Regions from separate parts of the Pseudomonas soli genome, predicted to be linked through region 2. Evidence: riboswitches for the same ligand, from Rfam matches in the RefSeq annotation. Region 2 holds a riboswitch; each other region holds the start of a gene.
The links. A riboswitch is a leader RNA that binds a small molecule or an ion and turns the genes downstream of it on or off. The one in region 2 is predicted to bind cobalamin.
Positions count from the first base shown of each region.

Region 1: it holds a riboswitch for cobalamin, as region 2 does, so the genes downstream of both, LU688_RS15775 (CbtB domain-containing protein) here and cobO (cob(I)yrinic acid a,c-diamide adenosyltransferase) in region 2, are expected to answer to the same signal.
Region 3: it holds a riboswitch for cobalamin, as region 2 does, so the genes downstream of both, LU688_RS12015 (ABC transporter substrate-binding protein) here and cobO (cob(I)yrinic acid a,c-diamide adenosyltransferase) in region 2, are expected to answer to the same signal.
Region 4: it holds a riboswitch for cobalamin, as region 2 does, so the genes downstream of both, LU688_RS15355 (TonB-dependent receptor plug domain-containing protein) here and cobO (cob(I)yrinic acid a,c-diamide adenosyltransferase) in region 2, are expected to answer to the same signal.

Region 1 is NZ_CP128543.1:3,422,609-3,427,751, reverse strand. Features, by position in the region: gene LU688_RS15800 (response regulator transcription factor) at 1-448, opposite strand, end outside; gene LU688_RS15795 (DUF1272 domain-containing protein) at 637-879, opposite strand; gene cobM (precorrin-4 C(11)-methyltransferase) at 944-1,696, opposite strand; gene LU688_RS15785 (cobalamin biosynthesis protein) at 1,726-2,136, opposite strand; gene LU688_RS15780 (CbtA family protein) at 2,136-2,825, opposite strand; gene LU688_RS15775 (CbtB domain-containing protein) at 2,836-3,021, opposite strand; cobalamin riboswitch at 3,121-3,344, opposite strand; cobalamin riboswitch at 3,406-3,604, shown strand; gene cobW (cobalamin biosynthesis protein CobW) at 3,706-4,773, shown strand; gene cobN (cobaltochelatase subunit CobN) at 4,777-5,143, shown strand, end outside.
Region 2 is NZ_CP128543.1:4,544,720-4,549,862, reverse strand. Features, by position in the region: gene LU688_RS21015 (C40 family peptidase) at 1-275, shown strand, start outside; gene LU688_RS21010 (C40 family peptidase) at 422-955, shown strand; gene LU688_RS21005 (hypothetical protein) at 1,019-1,597, opposite strand; cobalamin riboswitch at 1,747-1,964, shown strand; gene cobO (cob(I)yrinic acid a,c-diamide adenosyltransferase) at 2,077-2,688, shown strand; gene LU688_RS20995 (cobyrinic acid a,c-diamide synthase CobB) at 2,685-3,980, shown strand; gene bluB (5,6-dimethylbenzimidazole synthase) at 3,977-4,627, shown strand; gene cbiB (adenosylcobinamide-phosphate synthase CbiB) at 4,624-5,143, shown strand, end outside.
Region 3 is NZ_CP128543.1:2,563,841-2,568,983, reverse strand. Features, by position in the region: gene LU688_RS12020 (acetyltransferase domain-containing protein) at 1-941, shown strand, start outside; cobalamin riboswitch at 969-1,166, shown strand; gene LU688_RS12015 (ABC transporter substrate-binding protein) at 1,278-2,291, shown strand; gene LU688_RS12010 (FecCD family ABC transporter permease) at 2,288-3,304, shown strand; gene LU688_RS12005 (ABC transporter ATP-binding protein) at 3,301-4,086, shown strand; gene LU688_RS12000 (hypothetical protein) at 4,198-4,518, opposite strand; partial or broken gene LU688_RS11995 (VOC family protein) at 4,656-5,026, opposite strand.
Region 4 is NZ_CP128543.1:3,322,969-3,328,111, reverse strand. Features, by position in the region: gene LU688_RS15360 (DUF2946 family protein) at 1-329, opposite strand, end outside; cobalamin riboswitch at 466-669, shown strand; gene LU688_RS15355 (TonB-dependent receptor plug domain-containing protein) at 760-2,715, shown strand; gene LU688_RS15350 ((2Fe-2S) ferredoxin domain-containing protein) at 2,726-3,454, shown strand; gene LU688_RS15345 (ABC transporter substrate-binding protein) at 3,447-4,370, shown strand; gene LU688_RS15340 (8-oxoguanine deaminase) at 4,376-5,143, opposite strand, start outside.

The DNA of each region.
Region 1 (5,143 bases), 1.1 Mb from region 2:
CCATTTCGCGGTTGGACAGCAGTCCCAGGCGCGACGTCTCGCTTTCCAGGGTATTGCTGTTGACTGCCATCTGCGGAAAGGTCGAGTAGCCCTTGACCAAGGCCTTGAGGGCAAAGACCAGGGCATCGAGGTCTTCGTCCTTGTTGACGAAGGCCGAGATGCCGGCGTCCATGCAGCGGCGCACGTAGAGATCGGCGGGCTGGCCGGTGAGTGCCATGATCCGCGGCGGAGGGGCGATCAACTTGAGACGCTTGATCACCTCCATGCCGTCGAGGTCCGGTAGGCCGATGTCGAGGATGACCACGTCTGCCTTGGTTTGCTCGGCCAGGCGTGCGGCCTCTTTGCCTTTGCCGGTTTCGCCCACGACGGTGAAGCGTTCGCGTTCAAGCAGTATGCGTACGGCGAGCCGCACGATGTGGTGGTCATCGACCAACAGCACGGATGTCATTCAGGTAGCTCCTGTCAAAGTGCATCCCGCTTCCAGCCTTGTCTTCAAGGTTCCGGGCCGCGGACTTGCTGGGCAGCGCGCACCTTACGGATATTCAGCACCCTTGGTAATAGGCGAGTATAGGGGTGTTGAAAAACCCGCGCCAAGATGTGGAAAATTCCTACAAACAAGGTTCGAGCACAGGGGCTTCAGGCGCAGGGTGCGTGGGGCTTGAGTACACGGAGTGCGGAGGCGGGATTGTTGCCCAGTACCTTGCCCACGCGGGTTGGGCGCGTCACCAGTTGGCCGCCGCAATTTGGGCAGCGATCATGGAAGTGCTGCGCGTTGCAGGCACGGCAGAAGGTGCACTCGAACGAGCAGATCAGCGCATCCGGGCTTTCAGGTGGCAGGTCGGTGTCGCAGCATTCGCAGTTGGGGCGCAGGTCGAGCATGTTCAGGGCTTCCATCCAGTTGGAAAGCCCAGTGTGCGCCGCCGCTGCCCGCTCGGCAATCGCTTCACGGGCCGGGCCGATAGAGGTGGGCGTGGCCGGCGCGATACAGGGCGGATTCGGCGAAGGGGGCGTCGCCCAGGACATGCCCGACGAGGATCAGCGCGGTGCGTCGGAAGCCCTTGGCGGCCACGCGTTCGGTGATGTCCGCCAGGGTGCCCTTGACCCAGTCCTGATCTGGCCAGGTGGCGCGATGGACCACGGCGATGGGACAGTCGGTACCGTAATGCGGCAGCAACTGTTCGACGATCCGCTCCAGATGACGTACGCCCAGGTGAATGGCCAGGGTGCTGCCATGGCGGGCCAGATCGGCCAGCTGTTCACCGGCCGGCATCGGCGAGCTGTCGCCGTAGCGGGTGAGGATCACCGTCTGCGCTACGCCTGGCAATGTCAGCTCACAGCCCAGCAGCGCGGCGCTTGCGGCGGTGGCGGTGACGCCGGGGACGATCTGGTAGTCGATGCCCAGCTCACGCAGGTGGCGGATCTGTTCGCCGATGGCTCCATACAGGCTGGGGTCGCCGCTATGCACGCGGGCTACATCCTCCCCGTTGGCATGTGCCTGGCGCATGGCCTCGATGATCTGCTCCAGGTGTAGCTCGGCGCTGTTGAGCACGGTGTGCGCCTGGTGCCCCTCGAGCACCGCAGCAGGTACCAGGGAGCCCGCGTAGATGAGCACGGGGCATTGGCGGATCAGGCGTTGGCCCTTGACCGTGATCAGCTCGGGATCGCCGGGGCCGGCGCCGATGAAATAGACCGTCATGGGGGGTCCTTGCAGGTAAAAGGAGCGGATTATCCGCCGATGGCCAGGGCCAGGGTAGCGCCTCGTAACCCCTGCCTTGGTACGCGCAGGCGCGGCTCGGTGCCGCTGCGCCCGGCCAGGGCCAGCGCCGCGCTTTCGGCCACGCCCCAGCAGCCGGTCTGCGCGTACGCTATTGTCGAGCGCTGGCTGAGCAGCGGTTCGAAGGTTGCCAGGTGGCTGCTGTCGAAGCAGATGAACGGCAGGCCGAGCCGTTCGGCCAGCGCCAGCAGGCCAGGTTCGCGCGCCTTGGGTTCGATGCTGGCAATGGCCTTGAGGGCCGACAGAGGCAGGGCGTGGCTGGTCAGCGTCTGGCGCAGCAGCACGGCGAGTGTTTCGACCGGGCAGCCACGCCGGCAGCCAAAGCCGGCATATAACGCCGGCGGGCGAGCGAGGTCGCGCATCAGGCCTGACTGGAGCGGCGGAACAACCAGGCGCTGAGCAGGCCCAGGGCCAGCCAGAACGCGGCGTTGGTCAGCCAGGATGCGATCTTGAACTGGGTTTCCAGCGCTTCGGGGGCCAAGCTTTCATGAACCGCTGGTTGCGGCGCGCCGATCAGGTGAGGGACTACCAGCAGGGCGACACCCAGCACCTTGAACAGCCAATGGTGGGCGAAGACCAGCAGCGCCAGGCCCGCGGCGGTGGCGGCGGCGGTGCCGATCCACCAAGTCTGGCGCTGGCCGAGGTCGGCGGCGGCTGTCCCCGGAAGTTCCGGTGGCAGACCCAGGGTCGGCGCCAGGCAGAACACGGCGAAGCCCGCCAGGCCCCACAGCGCACCGGTGGCCACTCGGCCTGGGGTGCGCAGGCTGTACAGGGCGGCGAGAATCAGAGCGAAGCCGACGGCTACCACCAGGTTGCCACCGGTAGTGGACAGGACCCGCTGCCAGCCATCTTCGGGCGCCCAGGCCTCGGCGCTGTGCTCATGAGGTGCTGCCGCCTCGCCGTGCTCATGGTGTTCGACGGCGGGGGCGGCGGTTTCATAGGTTTCCGCCTGGAGAATCAGCGGGGCGACCCAGAAGCTTTGCAGCAGGGTCAGCAGCAGGGCGGCGAGCAGGCCGCTGAAACCCGCGGTACGGGCGATGCGCGTGATCATGCGGGCGTACTCAGTGGCAAGGGAAGGCAGCGCTGTGGCGGGTGTCGTGGGCGGCGTTGTGCACCGCCTCGATGTGCGAGAAACCGGCGAAGTACACCAGGCACAGGCCCAGCAGGGTGGCGCCGACCGCGACGATCAGGCGCTGGCTGAGGCTGATGGGGGTGGCGATACTGGATTTGGCGTGGGTGATGGGCATGACGCGTCCTCTGCTGCTTTTGTTGTGGCAACGGGCAGGCGCGACGCCCCCAGGCACGGTTGGCCCAGGTGATACGACAGCGCCCGCCCACCGCGGGGTGTTCTGCAAGCATGTCAGGCCGGTCTCCGGGCTGGCGAGGTGGAGTGGGGCTCCATTGGTCAAGCATCACCTTCCCATGCCATGCGGGGGCACAGTGGTCTGGATGCTTCTCTCGCTTACCGTTGCGGGGGCAGCACCGGCCTTGTCGTCCCTCTTCAAAGGGCGCGCGACGCACCGGTTTCCCGTTTCACCCCCGTTGGGGGCACCTGAACGCAATGCGTTAGCAAATCACGGGGCCGGGCCTGCGTCAATCGCTGTGGCGGTTGACCGTCAGGCAGGCACTGCGTAGCCTTGCCGGTTCGAGGTTCCCGGGCGTTGGCCCGGGCTAAGACGGGAACGCGGTACAAGCCGCGGCTGCCCCCGCAACTGTAGGCACTGATGAAGGATCGGCATAGCCACTGCGCACGCGCGGGAAGGCGCCATCCCACTGGCTGAGAAGGCCGGCGGTGCAAGCCAGGAGACCTGCCTCGCAACGTTTTCGACTTTCAACCGGGCGGGGTGATCCGGTGGCGAACCAGCCAGGGCGACTCGACCCGGGGCTGTCGTCCTGCATGCCCGCGCCACTGCTGCCAAGGGCATTGCGACATGAAAACACTGGCCAAGCTTCCCGTCACCATCGTCACCGGCTTCCTCGGCTCGGGCAAGACCACCTTGCTGCGCCATATGCTCGACAACGCCCAGGGCCGCCGGATCGCGGTGATCGTCAACGAGTTCGGCGAACTGGGTATCGATGGCGAGATCCTGAAGCAGTGCAGCATCGGTTGCTCAGAGGAAGAAGCCAACGGCCGTGTCTACGAGCTGGCCAACGGCTGCCTGTGCTGCACCGTGCAGGAAGAGTTCTTCCCGGTGATGCGCGAGCTGGTAGCGCGCCGCGGCGACCTCGACCATATCCTTATCGAAACCAGCGGCCTGGCCCTGCCCAAACCCTTGGTGCAGGCCTTCCAGTGGCCAGAGATCCGCAACGCCTGCACGGTCGATGCGGTGATCACTGTGGTCGACAGCCCGGCCGTGGCGGCCGGTACTTTCGCCGCCTATCCAGACCAGGTCGACGCCCAACGAAAGCTCGACCCTAACCTGGACCACGAATCGCCGCTGCATGAACTGTTCGCCGATCAGCTGGCCAGCGCCGACCTGGTGGTGTTGAACAAGGCCGACCTGATCGATGCCGACGGCCTGGCCAAGGTCCGTGCCGAAGTGGCCGAGGAACTGCCGCCGGCGGTCAAGGTGATCGAGGCAAGCAGTGGTCGCCTGCCGCTGGAAGTGTTGCTGGGCGTGGGCGCCGAGTCCGAGGTACATATCGACGGCCGCCGCACCCACCACGACAGCCACCACGACGGCGACGATCACGACGACCATGACCACGACGCCTTCGACTCTATCTCCATCGACTTGCCCGAGGCTGACGAAAGCCTGTTGCTCGACGCCTTGACACAACTGGTCACCGAGTTCGGCATCTTGCGCGCCAAGGGCTTCGCCGCCATTCCCGGCAAGCCGATGCGTCTGCTGATCCAGGGCGTGGGCACCCGTTTCGACAAGCATTTCGACCGCGCCTGGCGCAGCGAGGAAGCACGGATCACCCGCCTGGTGCTGATCGGCCAGGACCTGGATGCTGCACGCCTGCAAGCGCGTCTGCGCCAGGCCCTGGGCGCCTGACCCATGCACCTGCTGCGGACCCAGCCGGGCGGTTTTGTGCCGGACGACAGCATCGCCGACCTCGGCCAGACCCCTGCCGAACTGGTGATCCTCTGCAGCGGTGATTCGCACCTGGCGCTGCTCGCCGAAACCGCCGAGCAGTTGCCGGCGGATTTCCCCAGCGTGCGCCTGGCTAACCCGATGCAGGTGCAGAACCACGCCTCGGTCGACCTGTATGTCGACCAGGTGCTGCGCCATGCCAAGGTGATCCTTGTGTCGCTGCATGGCGGCGTCGGTTACTGGCGCTACGGTGTCGAACAACTGGTGGCGTTGGCGGCGCAGGGCGTGCAATTGATTCTGGTCCCCGGCGACGACCGGCCCGACCCGGAGC
Region 2 (5,143 bases):
TGCCGCGTTCGACCCGCGAGATGATCAACGTCGACGCACCGAAAGTCGCCCGCAACAAACTCAAGCCCGGCGACCTGCTGTTCTTCAGCACCAACGGTCGTGGTCGCGTCAGCCACGCTGGCATCTACCTGGGTGACAACCAGTTCATCCATTCCAGCAGCCGCCGCAGCGGTGGCGTGCGCATCGACAGCCTTGGCGATCGCTACTGGAGCAAGACCTTCATCGAGGCCAAGCGCGCGCTCGCCATGGCGCCGACCACGATCTCGCGCAATTGAATTGATATCAAAATGCTGTACCCTGCCACGGCGGCGTAGCTGAAAAGCTCGCCGCCGTGCGCATTTACAGAAAGCAGCTAATCTAAATTCTCAACTCTTTTTACCTTCGGTCATGGCCGAGGGCTTCCCGACAGGACGTTTACATCATGGCGATGTTGGCGCGCTTCGCATTCCTCTCCCTCGTGGCCCTGCTCGCGGCCTGTTCCAGTCGTGCTCCCGCTCCGGCGACAATGCCCACAGCGCCGGTGGTGTTCAATTCGTCGCCGTCTTCGCCCGCGGCGGATGATGTGCTGTTTCGTGCCATCGGGCTGGTGGGCACTCCCTATCGCTGGGGCGGCAACACTCCAGACTCTGGTTTTGATTGCAGTGGCCTGATCGGCTACGTATATCGTGATGCCGCGGGTATAAGCCTGCCACGCACCACCCGCGACATGATCGTCATGCGTGCGCCGAACGTGGATATCAATGCGCTGCAGTCCGGCGATCTGGTGTTCTTTGCCACCAATGGCGGCTCGCATGTCAGCCATGCCGGGATCTACGTGGGTGAGGGGCGTTTCGTCCATGCGCCCTCCACGGGGGGCACCGTGCGTCTGGACTACCTGTCGAACAGCTACTGGGCCAAGGCCTATCTTCAGGCCAAACGGGTGCTACCCCCTGAACATCTGGCGCAGAATCCCTGACTGCTGTTCGCTAGATAAGGACGCGGACAGCGTCTGGTTGTTCATTGGCCTGTGCCAGGGGCATCAAGCTTGCTTGAGCAGTAATGCCACGCCGGGATAGTACTGGCCCAATTCGTTGTGCAGTTTGCGGTAGCCATAGGGGAAGTACCAGGCGATCGCGCAAGCGGTGTGTTTCTGCAGGTCATCTACCAGGTCCTGGAGTTCCTCGGGGCTGGCATGCTGGCCGGCCTTCCACGGAGTGACGAACAGCGCCCCGGCCTTGAATTGGCTGGCGTAGGCGATCGTCTTGGCGTGGTTGGCGGTTTCCTGCAAGGCCGGGCCCATGTCGAGACGGGCCATGCGCGGCCAACGTTGGCTGGTGTGCAGGTGGATCGACTCTTCGGCGCTGTTGATACTCAGGTCGCCGCGGGCCTCACGCTCGCCTTCGTCACGCTGTTTCTTGCTCGTGTACTGCTGCAGCGCCGTCAGCTCGGCCTGCCAGGCGGCCGCTGCGAGCAGTCCGGTGTTGGCGGCGGCGCCATGCCAATAGGGGGCTTCGTTGTCGCCCTGGAACTGGTTGAAGCGGTCGATGCAGTCGACCCAGCGTTCCAGGGCCGGGCGCAGGAATTCCAGGCGCGGGTTATTGATGATCAGGCCTTGCATGCTGCGCTCCTTGTCATTGTGATTGAGGCCAGCCGAAATGGTGGCTAAGTGATATCACCGCTTTGAGTGTGGCACAAGCTGGCGGATCGGCCATTGACCCAGGCCAGAACGGTCTTCGTTCGATTGACGCTCCCGGTGCAACCCTCTAACCTTCGCGGCGTGTTTCAGGTGCCCGGCGAACTGCGGTTCGGCAGGGTGAAACTGGGAAGCCGGTGAGCGCCAGCAGGCGCGAGTCCGGCGCTGCCCCCGCAACGGTAGGTGAGTAAAAGACGGCGCATGGCCACTGGGTAAAGGTATCCGGGAAGGCGCGTCGTCCGGGCATGTCCCGCTCGCGAGCCCGGAGACCGGCCTGTCACTGCCAACGGCATCACGGAGGGTGATGTGCGGTGCGATGTGGCCTGGGGCCACGGCCCCTGCGCGTTCTCCGTCTGCCCGCCTTTTCCCTGTCGCCAACCGGCGACAGCCTGCGGAGACCCCTGATGAGCGAATCCACCGAACGCGACGAACGTCACCTGGCGCGCATGCTGCGCAAGAAGGCGATCATCGACGAGCGCATCGCCAATTCCCCCAACGAGTGCGGCCTGCTGCTGGTACTGACCGGCAATGGCAAGGGCAAGAGCAGTTCGGCCTTCGGCATGCTCGCCCGCGCCCTGGGCCATGGCATGCAATGCGGTGTGGTGCAGTTCATCAAGGGCCGCAACAGCACCGGCGAAGAGCTGTTCTTCCGCCGCTTCCCCGAGCAAGTGCGCTATCACGTGATGGGCGAGGGCTTCACTTGGGAGACCCAGGACCGCCAGCGCGACATCGCGGCCGCCGAAGCGGCCTGGGCGGTATCGCGCCAGTTGCTGCAGGATCCGTCGATCCAGTTCGTGGTGCTCGATGAGCTGAACATCGCCCTCAAGCATGGCTACCTCGACCTCGACCAGGTGCTGTCGGACATCCAGGCCCGCCCACCGATGCAGCATGTGATCGTCACCGGCCGTGCGGCCAAGCCCGAAATGATCGAACTGGCCGATACCGTCACCGAGATGGGCATGCTCAAGCACGCCTTCCAGGCCGGTATCCGCGCACAAAAGGGCGTCGAGCTGTGAGTGACTCGCGCCAATGCCCCGCCGTACTGATCGCGGCCCCGGCCTCGGGCCAAGGCAAGACCACGGTCACCGCCGCCCTGGCCCGCCTGCACCGCAACCTCGGGCGCAAGGTGCGGGTGTTCAAGTGCGGGCCTGACTTTCTCGACCCGATGATCCTCGAGCGTGCCAGTGGCGCGCCGGTCTACCAGCTGGACCTGTGGATGATCGGTGCCGAGGAGAGTCGTCGCCTGCTGTGGGAAGCGGCGGGGGAAGCCGACCTGATCCTGATCGAAGGCGTGATGGGGCTGTTCGACGGCACGCCGTCGAGCGCCGACCTGGCCCGCCATTTTGGCGTACCGGTGCTGGCGGTGATCGATGGCACGGCCATGGCCCAGACCTTCGGCGCCCTGGCCCTGGGCCTGGCACGTTACCAGCCCGACCTGCCGTTCGCCGGGGTGCTGGCCAACCGGGTTGGCAGCCTGCGCCATGCGCAGTTGCTCGAAGGCAGCCTCACCGAAGGCCTGCGCTGGTACGGCGGGTTGTCCCGCGAGCGTGGCATCGAGCTGCCCAGCCGCCACCTCGGCCTGGTCCAGGCCAGTGAACTGAACGACCTGGATGCGCGCCTGGATGCCGCCGCCGAAGCGCTGGGTGCCAGCTGCGATGCCGCATTGCCGCCACCGGTCGGTTTTGCCCGACCTGAGCTGCTGGGCGTGACCACGCCGCTTGCCGGGGTGCGCATCGGGGTGGCCCACGACGAAGCCTTCGCCTTCACCTATGGGGCCAACCTGGATCTGCTGCGCAGCCTCGGCGCGCAGCTCGAATTCTTCTCGCCGTTGCATGATCGTGAGTTGCCTGATGTAGACAGCCTGTACCTGCCAGGCGGCTACCCGGAGCTGCACCATCAGGCCCTGGCCGCCAACTCACCGATGCTGGAGGCGATCCGAGGCCACCACGCCGAGGGCAAGCCGTTGCTGGCCGAATGTGGCGGCATGCTCTACCTGCTCGACGCACTGACCGATGTGGCCGGTGTGCGTGCGCCGTTGGCAGGCCTGCTGCCGGGCGAGGCGACCATGCAGAAGCGCCTGGCGGCCCTGGCCCTGCAGGCCGTCGAGTTGCCCGAAGGCACCCTGCGCGGCCACACCTATCACCATTCGCTGACCAGCACCGAGCTGCAACCGATAGCCCGGGGCCTGAGCCCCAACGGCGGCCGCGGCAACGAGGCGGTCTTCCGCCTGGGCCGGCTGACCGCTTCCTACGTGCACTTCTATTTTCCGTCCAACCCCGACGCGGCGGCGGCGCTGTTGCGACCATGAGCGAACACGCGTACAGCGCCGTTGAACGCGCGGCTATCTACCGGGCCATCGGTGAGCGCCGCGACATGCGCCATTTCGCCGGCGGCGAGGTGGCGCCCGAGTTGCTCGGGCGTCTGCTGGCCGCGGCTCACCAAGCCCCCAGCGTGGGCCTGATGCAGCCCTGGCGCTTCATTCGTATCAGCCAGCGCGGTTTGCGCGAACGTATCCAGGCTTTGGTGGAGGAAGAGCGGGTGCGCACCGCCGAAGCCCTGGGCGAACGCTCCGATGAGTTCATGAAGCTCAAGGTCGAAGGCATCAACGACTGCGCCGAGGTGCTGGTGGCAGCGCTGATGGACAAGCGCGAGGCGCATGTCTTCGGCCGTCGCACCCTGCCGGAGATGGACCTGGCTTCGCTGGCCTGCGCCATCCAGAACCTGTGGCTGGCGGCGCGGGCCGAAGGGCTGGGCATGGGCTGGGTGTCGCTGTTCGAGCCCCGGGCCTTGGCCGAGCTGCTGGGCATGCCCGCGGGCGCCAAGCCCATGGCGGTGCTGTGCCTGGGGCCGGTGACCGAATTCTACCCGGCGCCGATGCTGGTGCTGGAAGACTGGGCCGAGCAACGGCCGTTGAGTGACATGCTGTACGAGAACCAGTGGGGGGAATGTCCATGAGCGTGGCCTTGCTGACCGTGGCCGGCGTGGCCCTGGACGCACTGCTGGGTGAGCCGCGGCGGCGCCATCCCCTGGTCGGTTTCGGCAACCTTGCCGCGCGTCTGGAGCAGCGTTTCAACGCCGGTGGCCGGGGCTGGCGCAGCCACGGTGTCACGGCCTGGTTCCTGGCGGTGGTGCCGCTGACCTTGCTGGCGCTGATCCTTTCCTGGCTGCCTGTTATCGGCTGGCTGGTGGATGTGCTGGCGCTGTATTGCGCCCTGGGCCTGCGCAGCCTGGGCGAGCATGTGCTGCCGGTGGCCCAGGCGTTGCGCCAGGGCGACCTGGAGGAGGCGCGGCGGCGCGTCGGTTACCTGGTCAGCCGCGAAACCCGCGAGCTGGACGAGCCTGCCGTGGCCCGGGCGGCCACTGAGTCGGTGCTGGAGAACGGCAGCGATGCGGTATTCGCCGCGCTGTTCTGGTTCGTCGTGGCCGGGGCGCCGGGGGTGGTGCTGTATCGCCTGAGCAATACCCTGGATG
Region 3 (5,143 bases), 2.0 Mb from region 2:
GGCTATCGGCCTGGTTGTATGGCGAGAAGCACCAGGGCCGTGGCGATGTCTCGGTGTTCCTGTTCAAGCGCGGTCTGTTCCTGGTAGTGCTGGAATTCACCCTGGTCAACTTCGCCTGGACCTTCCAATTGCCACCGAGCGTGATCTACCTGCAGGTGATCTGGGCCATCGGCCTGAGCATGCTCGCCCTGTCGCTGCTGGTGTGGCTGCCGCGCCCGGCGCTGCTCGCCCTCGGCGCGCTGATCGTCGCCGGTCACAACCTGCTCGATGGCCTGCACTTCGGGCCGGAATCGGCGCTGCATGTGCCATGGGCGATCCTGCATGAACGCAGTTGGCTGGAGGTGGGCGAACATCTGCGCCTGCGCACGTCCTACCCGCTGTTACCGTGGATCGGCGTGATCGCCCTGGGTTATGGGCTCGGGCCGTGGTTTTCCCGGGGCAGCGACGCCGGCAAGCGCCAGCAGCGCCTGCTATGGGCCGGCGTGGCGTTGCTGCTGGGGTTCGGTGCGCTGCGCCTGCTCAATGGCTACGGCGAAGCCCCCTGGAGCCTCTACGCCAGCGTAGGGCAGACGCTGATGAGCTTCTTCAATATCACCAAGTATCCACCATCGTTGCTGTTCCTGGCCCTGACCCTAGGCGTCGGCCTGCTCCTGCTGCGCGGCTTCGAGCGTGCCGGCGACGCCCGCTGGATCGGCCCGCTTGCGGTGTTTGGCGCAGCGCCAATGTTCTTCTACCTGCTGCACCTGTATGTGCTCAAGCTGCTGTATGTGGCGTGCGTGGCGCTGTTTGGCCTGAACCAGGGCGGCTATTTCGGTTTCGATGGCATGGGCGCGGTATGGCTGACCGCCGTGCTGCTGCCACTTGCGCTGTACCTGCCGGTGCGCTGGTTCGCCCGGCTGAAAGCGCGCCGGCGCGATATCGCCTGGCTCAAGTACCTGTAAAAGCGTTTTCACCCGACAGCCCGATGGTCTACCATGCCGCCCGCCGGTTTCCACACGGAATCAAAAGGGAATCCCGGGCTCGCCACTGGCGATCCAAAGGGAACTGCCCCCGCAACTGTAGGTGCCGAGCCTGCGCCATCGATGCCACTGGGTCTGCCGACCCGGGAAGGCTGGCGCCGGCCTGGACGCACCAGTCAGGAGACCTGCCGGCACGCATTCACCAACCGGCGGGGTGTCCGGGATGGTCATCCGCCCCTGGCCGCGTGCTTGCGCACGGCTACCCGGCGATGCCTGTCCGTGGGCCATTCCGTGCACCACCCAGGAGATCGCCCCACCATGCCGTACCGCCTCGCCGCCCTCCTCGCCGGCCTGTCCCTGTCATGCCTGGCCCATGCCAGCGCCACCCAATACCCGCTGACCGTCGACAACTGCGGCTTGCCGCAGACCTTCACACAGGCCCCGCAACGGGCGGTGACCGTCGGCCAGGCCGGCACCGAGCTGCTCTATGCCCTGGGCCTGGGTGAGCGGCTGGCCGGCACCTCGCTGTGGTTCAACAACGTGCTGCCGGAATTCAAGGCGCAGAACGACAAGGTCCCGCGCCTGGCCGACAACGAACCGAGCTTCGAGGCGGTGGTCGGCAAACGTCCGCAACTGGTGACGGCGCAGTTCGAATGGATGATCGGCGCCCAGGGCGCGGTCGGCACCCGCGAGCAGTTCCAGGAGCTGGGCATCCCCACCTACCTGCTGCCCTCGGACTGCGAGGGCAAGGACAACCTGGTGGGCGCCGACGGCACCCGCCTGCAGCCGTTCAAGGTGCAGAGCATCTACAAGAGCGTCAGCCAGCTGGCCGAGATCTTCGACGTGCAGGAGCGTGGCGCGCGCCTGAATGCCGAGCTTCAGGGCCAGCTGGAACAGGCCAGGCAGCGCCTGGCCGGCCAGGACCTGGCGCACACCAGCGCGCTGTTCTGGTTTTCCAGCGCCGACCTCAAGACCGACCCCTATGTCGCCGGCCGCCAGGGCGTGGCCGACTACATGCTGCAGACCCTCGGCGTGCGCAACGTGGTCGAGTCCAGCGAAGAATGGCCTACCGTGGGCTGGGAGACCCTGGTCAAAGCCAACCCCACCTGGCTGATCGTCGCGCGCATGGACCGCCGCCGCTATCCGGCCGACGACTACCAGAAAAAACTCGACTTCCTGCGCAGCGACCCGGTCACGCGCAATATGAACGCGGTCAAGCACGGCCGTATCATCGTCCTCGATGCCGACGCCATGCAGGCAGGCATCCGCCTGTTCCGCGGCCTGGACGTGCTGTCCAGCGCCTTCGCCAGCGGTAAAGCGCCCCAGCCATGAGCCGCCTGCTGCCCATCAGCCTTTTTGCGTTACTCGCCCTGTGCCTGGCCATGCTTGCCGGGATTGCCATCGGCGAGACCCGTGTCGGCGCCGAGGCGATCTGGCAGGTGCTGGCCAACCAGCTGTGGCAGGCCGGCCATGCCGTCGACCCGATCGACGCCGGCATCGTCTGGAACTACCGCCTGCCGCGCACCCTGGTCGCCGCCGCCTGCGGCGCGGGGCTGGCGACCTGTGGGGTGATCCTCCAGGCGCTGCTGCGCAACCCGTTGGCCGAGCCGTACCTGCTGGGCCTGTCTGCCGGCGCCTCGACCGGCGCCGTGGCGGTGGGGCTGTTCGGCCTGGGCGGCGCGGTGCTGTCGCTGTCGGCCGGCGCCTTCATCGGCGCGCTGGCGGCGTTCGCCCTGGTGCTGCTGCTGTCACGCGCCAGTGGCAGCCGCCATGACAATGCCCAGGTGATCCTCGCCGGCATCGCCGGGTCGCAGCTGTTCAACGCCCTCACCGCCTTCCTCGTCACCAAGTCGGCCACCGCCGAGCAGGCCCGCGGCATCCTATTCTGGCTGCTGGGCAACCTCAGCGGCGTGCGCTGGCCGTCGGTGTGGCTGGCGGTGCCGGTCGCCCTGTTCGGCCTCGCGATATGCCTGTGGCAGCGCCGGGCACTGGACGCATTCACCTTCGGCGCCGACTCGGCGGCCTCGCTGGGCGTACAGGTGCGCCGTACACAACTGCTGCTGATCAGTTGCGCGGCGCTGGTCACCGCGGTGATGGTGTCCATCGTCGGCGCCATCGGCTTCGTCGGCCTGGTCATCCCCCATGCCCTGCGCCTACTGCTCGGCCCCGGGCACAGCCGCCTGCTGCCGGCCAGCGCCCTGGGCGGTGCGCTGTTCCTGATCATCGCCGACATCCTCTCGCGCACCCTGATCACCGGCCAGGTGATCCCGGTGGGCGTGGTCACGGCCTTGATCGGCGCACCGGTGTTCGCGCTGATCCTGATCAGCCGCCGGGGGCGCCCATGAGCGTGATGACCACCATCGCCGACGCGCCGCTCACCTGCCAAGGGCTCGGCCTGCGCCTGGGCGGACGCGACGTGCTGCAGGGGGTCGACCTGAGCGTGCTGCCCGGCGAAACCCTCGGCGTGGTCGGCCCCAACGGTTCGGGCAAGTCCACCCTGCTCAAGCTGCTCGCCGGCCTGCGCACGCCTAGCAGTGGCCGCGTGCGCCTGCTCGGCGAAGCGCTGGAACGCATGCCGCGCCGGCATGTCGCCCAGCGCCTGGCCCTGGTCGAGCAACAGGCCGACACCCTGGACGCCATCAGCGTGTACGACGCCGTCGCCCTGGGCCGCACGCCCTGGCTCTCGGCCCTGGCACCGTTCGGCAACGATGACCGCGCCATCGTCGAACAGGCGTTGGCCGACGCCGACGCCAGCCACTTGCGCCGACGGCTATGGGGCGAACTGTCCGGCGGCGAGCGCCAGCGCGTGCATATCGCCCGGGCCTTGGCGCAACGGCCGCAGGTGCTGTTGCTGGACGAGCCGACCAACCATCTCGATATCCAGCACCAACTCGGTTTGCTGCGCCAGGTGCAGGCGCTGCCGGTGACGACGCTGGTGGCGCTGCATGATCTGAACCAGGCGTTGACTTGCGATCGGCTGGCCGTGCTCGATCAAGGGCGGTTGGTTGCCCTAGGCAAGCCGGAGGCGGTGTTGACGCCGGAGCGGTTGCTGGGGACGTTTGGGGTGCGGGGGCACTATCTGGTCGATCCGTATGATGGGGCGCGGGTTTTGCGGTTTCGTGCCTGAGTCGGCATGGAAAGCGCCGCTTACGCGGCACATCGCCGGCAAGCCGGCTCCCACACCGACCGCGCCAGCCTGAAACCATGCGCCATCCTGTGGGAATCGACTTGGCGGCGATCAGGCCGACTGGTTTACCTGCGGCAGCTGCCAGTCCTTCATCTCCTGCGGCGTCAGGCTGGCCAGCACCTGCATGAAGGTTTCGGTCAGCTCGCTGCTGACATTACCGTGGGCGCGGTAGTTGCTCAGCAGATAGCGCTTTACCGTATTCGGCCAGTTGTTCGCCAGATGGGCAGCCTTGATGATGCCCTTGGCGTCCTGATAGTTGGCGGCGGGCTTGACCTGGGTCAGCCGGCGCTCGAAGTGGCCGAAGCTCCAGTCGTCCTCGCGAGCCTCGAATTCGTCCAGCAGTTTCACCTTGTACAACGCAAGCTCGGGCATGCGTGATCTCCTTGTGATGGGGTGGAAGGAGACGGTAGGCGAATACGCCGGGAATGGAAATGAACACGGTGTTGAGCATGGCGGGTGTCGGTCGGGATGGCCTGTCAGACGCCGGCTGCAGGGGCCGGTAGCAAGGGCTAACGCGCGGGTAACGCAACCGGGCGCTCGCCCAGTTTCTGCGCCAGCCTCAACAGGTAGCCATCCGGGTCCTGGACCAGGAACTGGCGCAACCCCACTTCGACAGCATCTGCGCGATACCAGACCTCCTCGCACGCCTGGAACAACGGCCAGCGATGGCGCTCCAGCCGTTCGAGCAGCGGCGCGACCGCAGCGACATCAATCTGCAGGTTGATTCCCCGCCCGAAGGGCTTTTCCAGAGGCCCGGTGAGCCAGTGATCATCGGCATCGAGCTGCTCGAGCATCAACTGCGCGCAGTGCAGGTCAAGGTAGGCGAAACGCCGCTCCGGGCGTTGATAGCAATCTCGAAGCCCAGCAGCGATACCTGAAACGGATGCGGCCGCACAGGCAGCCGCCTTTGTAGGTAGTCATCGGGTCGCCTTCCTTGGGGGCCAGGATTGCCGCACAATAGCCAACTTCGCGCGCATGAACCGCCGTAAAAGTGTTA
Region 4 (5,143 bases), 1.2 Mb from region 2:
GGCAGCCGTGGCGCGGGTTGTCTGGGTAAGGGTTTGCTCGACTCCCCGGCGAGCAGGGCCAGCAAGCCGAAGAACACCGCCAGCAGGATGGCGCTGAACAGGCTGGCGATCACGCAGTCGCCGCCGGCGGGCAGCACCGGGTCGGTGATGTCCTGGTCGCCCTTGAACACGCCGCTGCTGTCGGCCGCGCACCAGGCGGCGTCGTCGAGGCCGGCCAGGCGCAGCCCGGCCATCTGCCCATGGCCCATGGCGCACAGCAACGAGCCGAACAGGATGCTGAAATACAGCACCCAGGCGACTTGCGATCGTGTGTGGCGGGCCAGCTTCATCGGCAAAGCTCGAAGGGAATAGGTTAGGCGTGCGGATTTTACAACTTTTGACACATCTGCCTAGAGTGAACGGCCGATAAAAAACATTCGAAACGATTCACCCGCCTCGCTTGACGCCTCTCGGCGCCAGGTGTTCTGATGCCGACCGATTTCAGGTGTCCCATGCCGCCGCGCATGGGGTGAAACGGGAAACCGGTACGCGCTTCGCGCCAGTCCGGTGCTGCCCCCGCAACGGTATGCAAGTGATGCCTTCGACAGACCACTGTGGCCCGCGTGTCATGGGAAGGTGAAGGCATCTTGTCTTGCGAGCCCGGAGACCGGCCTGGAATGTAGTAGGCAAACTCCTGCGGTGGGCGGGCATGGGCCGGTATTGGCGTGTGCGCGATCCGTGCTCCTGCGTGCTTCTGCGAAAGTCACTTTCGAGAAGAGCATGATTGCTGTGATTCACTCCCGACGTCGTTTCCCCAAGGCCCGGACCTTGTTCCTGGGCTGCCTGGCCAGCCCCCTGGCACTGGCCGAAAACACCCCCCTGATCCTCGACCAGCAGATCGTCGCCGCGCCGTCGGTGGAGTCGACCACGGTCGCCGCCATGGCTCAGTACGGCAGCAAGGTCGAGATCGTCAGCCGCGAGCAGATCGAGCGCGCCGGCCCCGGCGCCGACATCACCCGGGTGATGCAGATGTTGATCCCCGGCTTCTACGTCGCGCCGAAGAACGGCCCGTTCGACTACGGCACCTACTCGCTGCTCGGCGGGCGCAACGACGACACCCTGATCCTGCTCGACGGTGTACGCCTGAACAACCGCCTGTACGGCGGCCTGTATCTGGACACACTGCCGGCCAACGCGGTGGAGCGCATCGAGGTGCTCAAGGGCGGCCAGAGCCTGTTGTTCGGTACCCAGGCCGTGGCGGGGGTAATCAACATCGTCACCCGCAGCCCGCAACGTCGTCAGGCTTCAGGTGAGGTCAACCTGGGCCTGGACAGCTTCGCCGGCAGCAGCAAGGACGCCCGCGTCGAGCGGATCTTCAGCAATGGCTTCGGCGACCTGGGCCTGCTGGCCTATGTCAGCCACAACGTCTCCGACGGTTACCAGCCGTTTCGCAACCGCGACTACAGCGGCAACGTCAGCGACAAGAAGCGCGGCTACGAGGTGACCACCTTCGGCGGCAAGGCGATCCAGGCCTTCGGCGACGATGCGCGGCTGGAGCTGTTCTACCAGTACACAGACGCCAACCTCGATTTCGCCCGACCGGTGAACAATTACAAGACCACCAATGACCGCGTGCAGCAGATCGCCACGGCTACCTTCGAACAGCGCATCAGCGAGCGCCTGAGCTACTTCGTCAAGGGCCACGTCAACGACTGGGACACCCGCTACACCCGCATCAACAACCGCGCCGACGGATCCCGCGACGTGGTCAACCACAACGACTACTGGGGCTTCACCGATTGGGGCGTGCAGGCCGAGGGCAAGGCCGAACTCGACGGCGGCCACGTCCTGGTGTTCGGTTCCGACAACCAGTGGTTCAAGGGCCAGGACGACGTGCTGGTGATCGACGACAACAAGGCCCAGGCCAATGCGTTGTACGCCCAACTGCGTCCCAGGATCGAGGCCTTGCCCAACTGGCACCCGAGCCTCGGCCTGCGCCACGAGGCCATGAGCGGCGGCGACAGCGCCACCGTCGGCATGCTCACCTCGCTGTACGACCTGAACGACAACTGGCAACTGCGCGGCCAGTATGGCAGCGCCTACAAGCTGCCCAATGCCGAGCAGTTGTTCGTCAACGAGCCTGGCGACGAGATCGGCAACCGCGACCTCAAGCCCGAGAAGAGCCGCAATGCCGAGCTTGGCCTGGACTACCACGGCCTGCTGCTGGAGCGTGAATTCAGCGCCAGCGTCACCGTGTTCCGACGCAAGATCACCGACTTGATCACCCTGGACGGCAGCCAGTGGGTCAACGGCCAAGGGCAGGTACAGATGCGTGGCTTCGAGGCCGATGCGCGTATCCAGCTTGACGATCAATGGAGCCTGCAGGCCGACATGACCCGCAACCTCACCGAGTCGCGCACCGGGGCAACGATCAACGACGTGCCGAGTTTCTTCGCCCGTTCGCGGCTCGGCTACGAATCGGCGGACCGCATGTGGGGGGGCGGCGGCGCCATTCGCTACATCTGCGACGTGGTCAGCTCCAAAGGTGTTGACTACGGCCATTATTCGGTGGTCGACGCCGATGCCTACCGCTACCTGGACGGCGCCCGCCAGCACCGGCTGAGCCTGCTGGTGGAGAACCTGTTCGACCGCGACTATGTCACCAGTCGGGCGAGCAATGTCGACAACCTCGGGCGGCCGTTCACCAGCGAACTGCGCTACACCTACACCTTCTGAGGGCGTGAGCATGGACTACCAGCGCGTGTTGTTCGTCGGCCCTGGCCTGGGTGGCGGCTCGGCGGCCGAAGCTTTCGGCGCCGAGATTCGCGACCTGCGTGGCCACGAGGCGGGCCGGGATATCGTCGACACCCTGGAGGGTTTCGACGGGCTCTGGGCGGTGATCCGCGAGGCCCTCGACCAGGGCGTGGGACGCCTGCTGGTGGTGGACCTGGAACCCACCTCGGACAGCGCCTACCTGGACTGGCTGCGCGATGAGCTGGGGCGCCTGGCGCAAGCTCGGGCCGGCGTCTGGGTCACGGCCCAGGCCCTGGGGCGGCGCGGCCTGGATGCGCGAGTGGCCTGTGCCAGCATCGGTGAACCTGCCCGTCACCTGGCGTGCGACCAGGTCAACGCGGTGGCCAGCGACCCGGACTGGTCGCGGGTGCCCGAACATGCCCGCCAGGTGTTCCTCTGCACCGGCCCTCGCTGCGTGCGGCGCGGTGCCTTGCCGCTGTGGAAACGCCTGCGCCGGCTGCTGCTGGAGCGTGACCTGATCGAGACCCCGGGCGGCGTGCTGCTGACCCGCACCGGTTGCCAGTTTCCCTGCAACCTGGGGCCCGTGTTGACGGTGCACCCGGACGGCTGCTGGTATCGGGTACGTGATGATCGGGAGGTGGAGGAATTGGTGGAAACGCATCTAGAGGGCGGAAGGGTCGCCAAAGCACTGTTGATCAAGGGAGGGACGTGCGATGCGTAAAGCCTGGCTGCTGTCGATGGCCTTGTGCTGTGGCACACCGGCCCTGGCGGACAGCTATCGCAACTGCGGGCAGGACTGGCAACGGCCCGCTGCGGCGCCTGCGCGTATCGTCGCCCTCAACCAGCACGCGGCCGACCTGCTGCTCGCCCTCGGCGCGGGGCCGTCGATGGTCGGGGTGGCCTACCTGGACGACAACGGCGCCGCCTACAAGCAGGGCCGCTACCAGGGTGTGCCGGTGATCGCCCGGGAGTATCCGGCCAGCGAAGTGTTGTACGCGCAAAGGCCGGATCTGGTGGTCGGTGGATTCGCCACGGCCTTTGGCGATGGGATCACCTCGCGCAGCAGATTGGCCGGCAACGGGATTGTCACCTACCTGCTCGAGTCGGCCTGTAACGGCCACTCGCTGGACTACTATGGCCATGTCCGGCGTGACCTGACTGTGCTCGGCGAGCTGTTGGGCAGACAGGCGAGGGCGCAGGCATTGATCGAGGCGATGGAGACCGACCTGGCGCAGGCCAGGGCGATCGCACCCAGCGGCAAGCCACTGTCGGTGTTCTACCTCGACAGCGAGGTGCGGGGCCTGGACAGCGAGGGCGGACGTGGGTTCGTCACGCCGCTGCTGGCCGCCGCCGGGGCGCGCAATGTGCTTGCCGGGATCGACCAGTACCGCGTGACGATCAACCGCGAGGCATTGCTGAGCAGTGACCCCGACGTGATCCTGCTGGCCGACGCCCTGTGGTCGCCGGCCAGCCGCAAGCGTCAGCTGCTGACCCGCGACCCGGTGCTTTCGAGCCTGCGGGCGGTGCGCGAGAATCGCATGATCGATATCCCGTTCACCCAGCTGATGCCCACGCCGGCCAGCGGGCGCGTGGCCCTGGAACTGGCGCGGCAGCTCAGGGGGATGGCTGTTCCATAGCCGGCCTACTCGCCGATGACCAACTGACGCGCCAACTGGTTATGACGCTCCAGCACTATTGGCAGGTCGACGGTAGTGATGCGCCCGTCCTGAACCACCACACGTCCGTTGATCACACTGGTGTCGACGTGGGTCGGGGTGCAGAACACCAGCGCCGCCAGCGGGTCGTGGAGGGCGCCGGCATAGGCCACATGACCAAGGTCGAAGGCGACGAAGTCGGCGACCATACCCGGTGCCAGGGCACCGATATCGTCACGGTTGAGCACCTTGGCACCACCCAGGGTGGCGATTTCCAGTGCTTCGCGGGCGGTCATCGCATCCGGGCCGAAGCCGACCCGTTGCAGCAGCAAGGCCTGGCGTACCTCGCCGATCATGCTGGCGCCGTCGTTGGATGCCGAACCATCGACCCCCAGCCCCACCGGCACGCCGTGGTCGCGCATCTTGCGGATCGGCGCGATGCCCGAGGCCAGGCGCATGTTCGAGCACGGGCAGTGGGCGACCCCGGTGCCGGTGCGGGCGAACAGCTCGATGCCATGCTGGTCGAGTTGCACGCAGTGGGCATGCCACACATCGTGGCCGACCCAGCCCAGGTCCTCGGCGTATTCGGCCGGAGTCATGCCGAACTTCTCGCGGCTGTAGGCGATGTCGTTGACGTTCTCGGCCAGGTGGGTGTGCAGCGACACGCCGTACTCGCGGGCCAGGACCGCTGCTTCGCGCATCAGGTCGCGGCTCACCGAGAACGGCGAGCAGGGCGCCACCACCACGCGCCGCAT